2 regions of the Salinivibrio sp. IB872 genome follow, and region 1 is predicted to be linked to the other one. Evidence: riboswitches for the same ligand, from Rfam matches in the RefSeq annotation. Region 1 holds a riboswitch; the other holds the start of a gene.
The links. A riboswitch is a leader RNA that binds a small molecule or an ion and turns the genes downstream of it on or off. The one in region 1 is predicted to bind lysine.
Positions count from the first base shown of each region.

Region 2: it holds a riboswitch for lysine, as region 1 does, so the genes downstream of both, BZJ18_RS02395 (Na+/H+ antiporter NhaC family protein) here and lysC (lysine-sensitive aspartokinase 3) in region 1, are expected to answer to the same signal.

Region 1 is NZ_MUFO01000051.1:8,540-12,678, reverse strand. Features, by position in the region: gene metH (methionine synthase) at 1-1,054, shown strand, start outside; gene lysC (lysine-sensitive aspartokinase 3) at 1,094-2,479, opposite strand; lysine riboswitch at 2,565-2,749, opposite strand; gene BZJ18_RS15030 (pyridoxal-phosphate-dependent aminotransferase family protein) at 2,977-4,110, shown strand; gene BZJ18_RS15025 (Wzy polymerase domain-containing protein) at 4,118-4,139, opposite strand, start outside.
Region 2 is NZ_MUFO01000003.1:79,114-83,252, reverse strand. Features, by position in the region: gene minC (septum site-determining protein MinC) at 1-156, opposite strand, end outside; gene BZJ18_RS02410 (YcgL domain-containing protein) at 431-706, shown strand; gene BZJ18_RS02405 (lytic murein transglycosylase) at 719-1,693, shown strand; gene BZJ18_RS02400 (H-NS family histone-like protein) at 1,773-2,198, opposite strand; lysine riboswitch at 2,475-2,655, shown strand; gene BZJ18_RS02395 (Na+/H+ antiporter NhaC family protein) at 2,741-4,139, shown strand, end outside.

The DNA of each region.
Region 1 (4,139 bases):
GCGACCTGATTTTGTCGCGCGTTTGGCCAAAGAGTATGACACTGTGCGTGAGCAGCATCAGCGTAAAGCGCCCCGCACGCCACCGGTGACCTTGGAGCAGGCTCGCGATAACAAGTGGCAAACGGATTGGGCAAACTATATGCCTCCGCAACCGGCGAAGCCGGGCATCCATGTTTACGATGATGTTTCGATAGCGACCTTACGTCAGTATATCGACTGGACGCCTTTCTTTATGACGTGGTCTCTCAGTGGCAAATTCCCCGCGATTTTGGATCACGAGCTGGTGGGGGAGGAAGCCCGTCGCTTGTATCAAGACGCCAATGCTTGGCTCGATCGTTTCGAGGCAGAAGGCTTGGTAGCGGCAAAAGGGGTGTGTGGCCTCTTTCCTGCCAATAGCGTGGATGATGATATTGAAGTGTATACCGACTCGTCACGACAAACGGTGAGCACGATATTGAATCATTTGCGCCAGCAAACACAAAAGCCGCGTGGTGCGAACTATTGCTTGTCAGACTTTATTGCGCCGAAAAGCAGCGGTCAGCCGGATTGGATTGGTGCATTTGCGGTGACAGGCGGTATTGGTGAGTATGCTTTGGCGGAAGAGTACAAAGCGAAAGGGGATGACTACAACGCGATCATGATCCAAGCGGTGGCGGATCGACTCGCAGAAGCCTTTGCGGAATATCTTCACCAGCAAATTCGGATCACCTTGTGGGGGTATGCGCCCGATGAGACGCTCGATAACGACGCCCTGATCCGCGAACAATACCAAGGGATCCGGCCAGCGCCAGGTTATGCCGCCTGTCCTGAACACAGTGAGAAAGGCAAGATTTGGCAATTGCTATCGGTAGAAGCGCATACGGGGATGACACTTACCGAAAGCTATGCCATGTGGCCGGGCGCGTCGGTTTCGGGTTGGTATTTTTCCCATCCAGAGTCACGTTACTTTGCGGTAGCGAAAATTCAAAACGATCAACGTGATAGCTACGCGGCACGTAAAGGCTGGTGTCTTGAGGAAGCTGAAAAGTGGCTAGGCCCTAATCTTAATGCCTAACCGAGAAAAGCCAGCGCACGCTGGCTTTTCTTTTGGGTTTTACTCAAAAAGCTGTGTATGTAAACGCTGCACCACCTCGGTGGCACTGTCGTCATCAACCACCATACAGACATTGTGATTACTCGCGCCATAACAAATCATGCGCAAGGTGGCGGTATCTAAGGCGTTAAATACCGGCGTCACCGCCCCCGGAGTATGACGCATCTCATTACCAATTAAGGCGACCACGGCCAAGTGTTGGCAAACGTCAACATGGCACAAGGTCGAGAGTTCCTCCAAGGCGGCATCAGGCAAACGGGGCACCTCACCTTGTGTATTGGTTTGATCGAGTGTCAAAGACACACTGACTTCGGAGGTAGTGATCAGATCGACGGAGATCTGATAGCGCGCTAGGATCGCGAAGACGCTGGCAAGAAAGCCATACGCTTGGAACATCGTCAAGCTGGTCAAGGTCACCATGGTTTGATTTCGGCGCAACGCAATGGCGCGGAATAGGGGGGATGATTCCGCGTGTTCTCGGATCCAAGTCCCGCCTTTTTCCGGCGCACAGGCCGCCCCGACAAAGACAGGAATATGCTGGCGTACCGCGGGTAATAGCGTGGACGGGTGGAGCACTTTGGCGCCAAACGTCGCCATCTCCGAAGCTTCACTAAAGCTGATCTCAGCAATAGGACGTGCTTTGGCAGCGAGGCGTGGGTCGGTAGTATAAATGCCCGGTACATCGGTCCAAATCGCCAAGCTTGTTGCCCCGAGCGCTTCGGCAAACAAAGCGGCACTGTAGTCGCTGCCTCCTCGGCCAAGAGTGGTCGTTCGTCCTTCTTTGTCGGCACCGATAAAGCCTTGGGTCACGAGAATGTGATTGTCTAGCTGCGCATTCAAGCGCTGACACTGTTGCTGAGTTAGGGCGATATCTGGAATAGCGTGACCAAATTGGCTATCCGTTTTCAAATATTCGCGGGCATCAATCCGAACTGCGGGCAGGCCAAGATGGACGAGCAAGCGAGTAAACAGGTGCGTAGAGGTAAGCTCGCCACAGGCAACCAAGGCATCGGTAAGCGCTTCGCTCGGGGCCTCACAGGCTTGCTCACTCAAGGAGATAATCTGCTGGTGGAGCGTTCGCACTGCTTCTTGGGTGTGATGACAAGCGGGCAAAGCTGCCAGTATTTGCTGGTGGATAGCGTCTATTGCATCCAGTGTGTTTTGGCGTAAGACATCGTTTTTTATGCCTTGGGCTAAGGCGACAAGATGGTTGGTGACGCCGGCACATGCGCTAATCACTACAAAACGGGTCTCAGGATGGCGCATAATCACTGCGGCACTTTGTTGCATGGCGGCAAAGGTGCCAACACTGGTGCCGCCAAATTTAGCGACTGAAATAGATGGTAACGGGTTCACGTCCTTTTCCCCTTTTGAGCTCGTGCTCATTGATTCAACATATTTAAAAGTCAGTGGGGAACATCAGAAGTCACGTCGCAAACGCGAGCAAAAAGGAAGAGCAAACGGCAGGCATTCTGCCAGAAGCGCTCCACCTGTCTGTCCAAATGGATGACAAGTGACAGCCTGAAGGATTCAGCCTTCATGGCCGGCGGCTCCTTACCCTGTCGGAACCCCCTCGGCATCGCCTCCCCTGATTATCACGCCTTGGAGTAGGGCTCCGCGTGATAACTGCCTGAGTGATGCACCTCTTCTGTATGTTCGGCCATGTGTTGATCCACATGGTGAGTGGTTACATTACGGGCGCTGGTGAGTGGTTGTCAACCGCCAATTGAGTTGCAAAGCGACGATCAGGCACCTATATCGCTGCTATCCGCCACCCGTTGAATATGCGCTCTAGCACGTAAGTTCGCAATGTGACAATGGGGCGATGAACACAAAGTATGCTATAACGGAAAGCGCAAATTTAGCAGACACAAGGATAGGTTATGGCAACTTCAATTTCCGATATCCGCTCATTTCAGCCGATAGAGCGCACCCTGATGGGCCCTGGCCCGTCTGATATTTCTCCGCAAGTGTTGCAGGCGTTGAGTCGTCCGACGTTGGGACATCTCGATCCCCTTTTTATTGCGATGATGGATGAGGTCAAACAGCTCTTACAATATGCCTTTCAGACCGAGAATCCGTTTACCATTGCGGTCTCTGCCCCCGGGAGTGCAGGAATGGAAGCGTGCTTCGTTAACCTTGTAGAGCCCGGTGATACCGTGATTGTCTGTCGCAATGGGGTGTTTGGTGACCGAATGCGAGAAAACGTTGAACGCTGTGGTGCGCATGCGGTGATGGTTGACGATGCATGGGGCGAGCCTGTCAGCCCCGACAAGGTTGAAGCGGCATTAAAAGCGCATCCAGAGGCTAGCATCGTCGCGTTTGTTCATGCTGAAACCTCCACGGGCGCTTGCTCAGATGCGCAAACACTGGCGACGCTGGCGCGCGAGCACGGCTGCCTTACCATTGTTGATGCCGTAACATCACTTGGCGGTGTACCCTTGAAAGTCGATGAATGGCAACTTGATGCGGTCTACTCTGGTAGCCAGAAATGCTTGTCATGCGTCCCGGGCTTATCGCCAGTCACCTTCTCGGCGCGTGCCGTTGAAAAAATGCAAGCGCGCACCCACAAGGTGCAAAGCTGGTTTCTCGATCAAAGCTTAGTGCTGGGCTATTGGAGCGGTGACGGCAAACGCAGTTATCACCATACTGCACCGGTCAATAGTCTGTATGCATTGCATGAATCATTGCTCAAGTTATATCAAGAGGGAATTGAAAACGCTTGGCAGCGTCATCGAACCATGCATCAACGCTTAAAAGCGGGGTTGGACGATTTAGGTATCCGCTTTGTGGTGGATGAGCCTTATCGCTTGCCGCAATTGAACGCGGTGTATATCCCGGATGGCGTCGATGATGGCGCGGTACGCCAACATCTGCTCAACACCTATAACCTCGAAATCGGTGCAGGCTTGGGCGATCTCGCTGGTAAGGCATGGCGAATTGGCTTAATGGGCTACAGTGCGCGTGAAGAAAACATCGCGCTATGCTTAAAAGCATTGGGCGACGCACTGCGCTAAGCGTACGTTATTCCGGCGGAGTGCGCATC
Region 2 (4,139 bases), on a different contig from region 1:
GCTGACATCCGCTACCACAGGCGCGCCTTCAAAAAATGCGGGGGCTTGGGAAACCTTATCAGCCAAAATGGCGGCCGCTTCAGTAAAATTGTCATCCACAAGATGAAGAACAGACAAAGTAAAAGTTGAGCCTTTCAACTCCGGGTGTTTGTGCATGTTGTTTGATTCCGGTTATATCGTTGAAACGCGAGTCAGACGCGCATTATCAGACGTTGGATAGCATGGTATATTCACAGCATCGATGCGGCAAGCAGGGTTTGATATTCGGCGGACATTGCCCCCTAATTTTGGCGATTTCTTGTCATGGTGCGCGATGTGAGCCGCGTTTAGTGAGCATTGTGTGACACATTTTGCGGCAAAGCCTAACAAACCTTAACTCGTCGATGACACTATTTCGCCATCGTTATGGCATGCTGATGAGGACATTGAGATGTATTGCGCAATTTATCGTAGCAAAAAGAAAGAAGGCACCTATCTTTATGTACCGGGGAGAGATAAATTCGATGATGTGCCAGAAGCATTAATGAACAGTTTTGGACAACCAGAGTTTGCCATGATGATTGATCTCGGTAAGCGAGAAAAACTTGCGGTTGTTGATGTTGAGAAAGTGAAACAAAGTCTGCAAAACGAAGGGTTCTTTCTACAATTACCACCGCCACCGGATGCGGCGTTGCAGGCTATCCGAAACAAGAATGAAAAATTGTAATTAGGGAAGCGTATGCGCAAAGGTTTGATTTCAGCATTGGTTGCAGCCTCAGTTTTTACCTCGGGGCCGCTATTTGCAAAAGAAGGGTTTGATCAGTACGTCGAATCATTGAAAGAGGAAGCGCGTCAAGCAGGGATTGATGACGATATACTGGCACGCGCGTTTGCTGGCATTGAGTATCATGAACGGGCGGTCAGTGCCGATCGAAATCAACCTGAGCGGCGTTTAACCTTGGATGAATACATTCCCCGCGCCGTACCGGATTGGAAAGTCGATCAGGCGAAAGCGCTGTATAAAAAACATTATGCGGCGCTAAAAAAAGTCGGTGAGGAATATCAGGTTCAGCCTCGTTTCATTGTCGCCTTGTGGGGCGTGGAAAGTAATTTTGGCAAACTGCAAGGCAACTACAATGTTATCGAAGCACTGGCCACATTGGCTTATGATGGGCGTCGAGAAGCCTTTTTCCGCCAACAAACAATGGCAGCACTGACCATATTGCAAGAAGGGCATATTGCGCCTGAAAACATGAAAGGTTCATGGGCCGGTGCAATGGGGCAAAGCCAGTTTATGCCGACGTCTTTCCTTCATTATGCGGTTGATGGGAACCAAGATGGTAAAAAAGATATTTGGCAAACGGAAGCTGATGTCTTTGCTTCTGCGGCGAACTATCTAAAACAAGCTGGCTGGGACGATACGTACACATGGGGACGCCAAGTTAAATTACCAAAGCATATAGATAGGAATAAACTTGGTGTCGAAAGTAATAAGGCGCTGTCATTAAATCAATGGCAAACACTGGGTGTAACGCGTCTTAATGGCCAAGCGTTGCCGAATGTCGATATTCAAGCTTGGTTGATTCAGCCTGATGATGAACTTGGACGAGCTTATTTGGTTTATAACAACTATCAAAGCTTGTTGAAATGGAACCGTTCGCACTACTTTGCGTTAGCAGTCAGTCATTTGGCAGACCGGATAAAGTTTGGTTAATGGGTGATGATAGAGATTCTACGAATCAGATAAAAAAAGAGGCCGTCCGGCCTCTTTTTTTTATCTTCATGTGCAACACTTAGGCTTGTTGGCCAGGGATCAAGAAGTCTTCTAATTTCGCGCTACCATTTTCGGTTGCTTCACGGATCACTTTCGGCATACGACCTTGACCGGTCCATGTTTTTACCGAGCCGTCGCTATCAGTGTATTGATATTTAGCAGGGCGTGCCGCGCGCTTGCCTGTTGATTTAGACTTGCTTGCACCACCTAATAATTTCATGAGTTCATCAGGTTCAATACCATCGGCGATTAACATCTCACGGTATTTTTCTAGTTTCGCTAGGCGTGCTTTTTCTTCTTCTTGCGCTTGACGCTCAATCTCTTCACGTTCTTCAACGACGGTTTGTAGCTTTTCTAACGCTTCTTTAAGTTGCTCGGCGGTCATTTCTTTCGCGACAGCACGTAAGCTGCGTAGGTTAAGTAACGCTTTCATTGCATCAGACATTATTGGGTTCCTATTTGATTTATATGTTAATTGAACGGATGGTAACAGTATAAGTGAAATATGCAATATTACATAAAATAATTAGAGCCTATTTTTCATTATTTATTTTCTGTTCGCAATATTTGTTACCCATGTTTAAGGGTGTTTTTTAAAATATGCCTAAAATTTGGGTGGTTGCGACTGATTTCATCGACACTTGATAGTGTGACGTTTTAAGTGGTGGCTTTTTGTGCGTGAACAGTTGCGATAGTGAACATCTTGTGTAGAATGCTCCACTCTTAACGTAGAGGTGCGTTGTTTATAAGTAATGTGCACGAGGGTGATGCCAGTGACCGCACATGAAAGGATCCAACGCCGAAGCCAGTAAGGCCATCATGCCGACTGTGCTGGGGCTGTTACCGAATAGGGGCAGCACTGCCATAGTAATTAGGACACACTATGGAGCGCTACTGTAGGAGGCAAGTTGTTTGCTGTGTGTTACCACGCCTTACCAGTCTTCGTTTCTGCAGTAGATCTCCAACCAATTGGTTGATATTGAGATCATGAACTTAACAGACTTTTCTTCATCCGCTTTATCGTTACTTCCACCCTTGCTGGCTTTGGGCCTTGCCATTGCAACACGTCGCGTGCTGTTGTCGCTAGGCATGGGGATTGTACTCGGTACCTTACTACTCGCTGACTTTTCCCTAGGAACATCGGCGCAATACCTTTTTGATGTGGTTGCCGGCCTATTTGTGGCTGAAGGCAGCATTAATAGCTGGAATATGAGTATTCTTGCTTTCCTCGTACTACTCGGGATGATCACCGCTTTATTGTCCCTCTCTGGAGGAACACGAGCGTTTGCAAATTGGGCACAGAGCCGAATTAAAAGCAAACGAGGAGCAAAATTACTGGCGGCTTTCTTGGGCGTATTTATTTTCGTAGATGACTATTTTAATAGCTTGGCAGTGGGGGCTGTTTCGCGCCCTGTGACCGATCGCTTCCATGTGTCTCGAGCCAAGCTGGCGTATATTCTCGATTCGACTGCCGCACCTATGTGTGTTATCACTCCCGCTTCGAGCTGGGGCGCTTATATCATTACTGTCATAGGCTCGATTTTAGTCGCACATGGGGTGACTGATTACACGCCGCTCGGCGCCTTTGTCACCATGATCCCGATGAACTTCTATGCAATCTTTGCGCTTCTGCTGGTTTTTGCAGTGATTTGGTTTCAGCTTGATATTGGCCCCATGCGTCAATTTGAATACCAAGCAAAAAAAGGCAGTCGCTTAGGGGATGAAAGCGACAATTGTGCCGATCTTTGTGACGATCTTGGGATTGAAGAAAGCGAGCACGGCACGGTTTCTGATCTGGTGTTACCGATTGTGGTCCTCGTTGTGGCGACCATCAGTGCGATGCTCTACACCGGCGCACAAGCGTTAGCGGGTGACGATGTATCCTTCTCAGTACTCGGCGCGTTTGAGAATACTGATGTAGGCATGTCCCTTCTGATGGGAGGCGCAGCTGGACTTATCGTTGCCTTAGCCATGACAATCAAACAAGGGATTGGAGCGCCTGCGATCAGCAAAACCTTATGGGTTGGGGCGAAATCCATGTTTGGGGCCATTCTTATTCTGCTGTTTGCATGGTCTATTGGCCATATCATCGGCGATTTGCAAACGGGTAAATATCTGTCTTCATTGGTGCAGGGCAATATGCCATCTGAGCTACTCCCTGTTGTGCTCTTTTCACTCGCGGCAGTGATGGCATTTGCGACCGGCACCTCATGGGGAACCTTTGGTATCATGCTACCGATCGCGGGCGATCTGGCTGCGGCGACGGAAATTTCCTTGATGTTACCTATGCTGTCGGCGGTATTAGCCGGTGCGGTGTTTGGTGACCATTGCTCACCGATCTCAGATACCACCATCTTGTCATCTACAGGGGCACGCTGTGGGCATA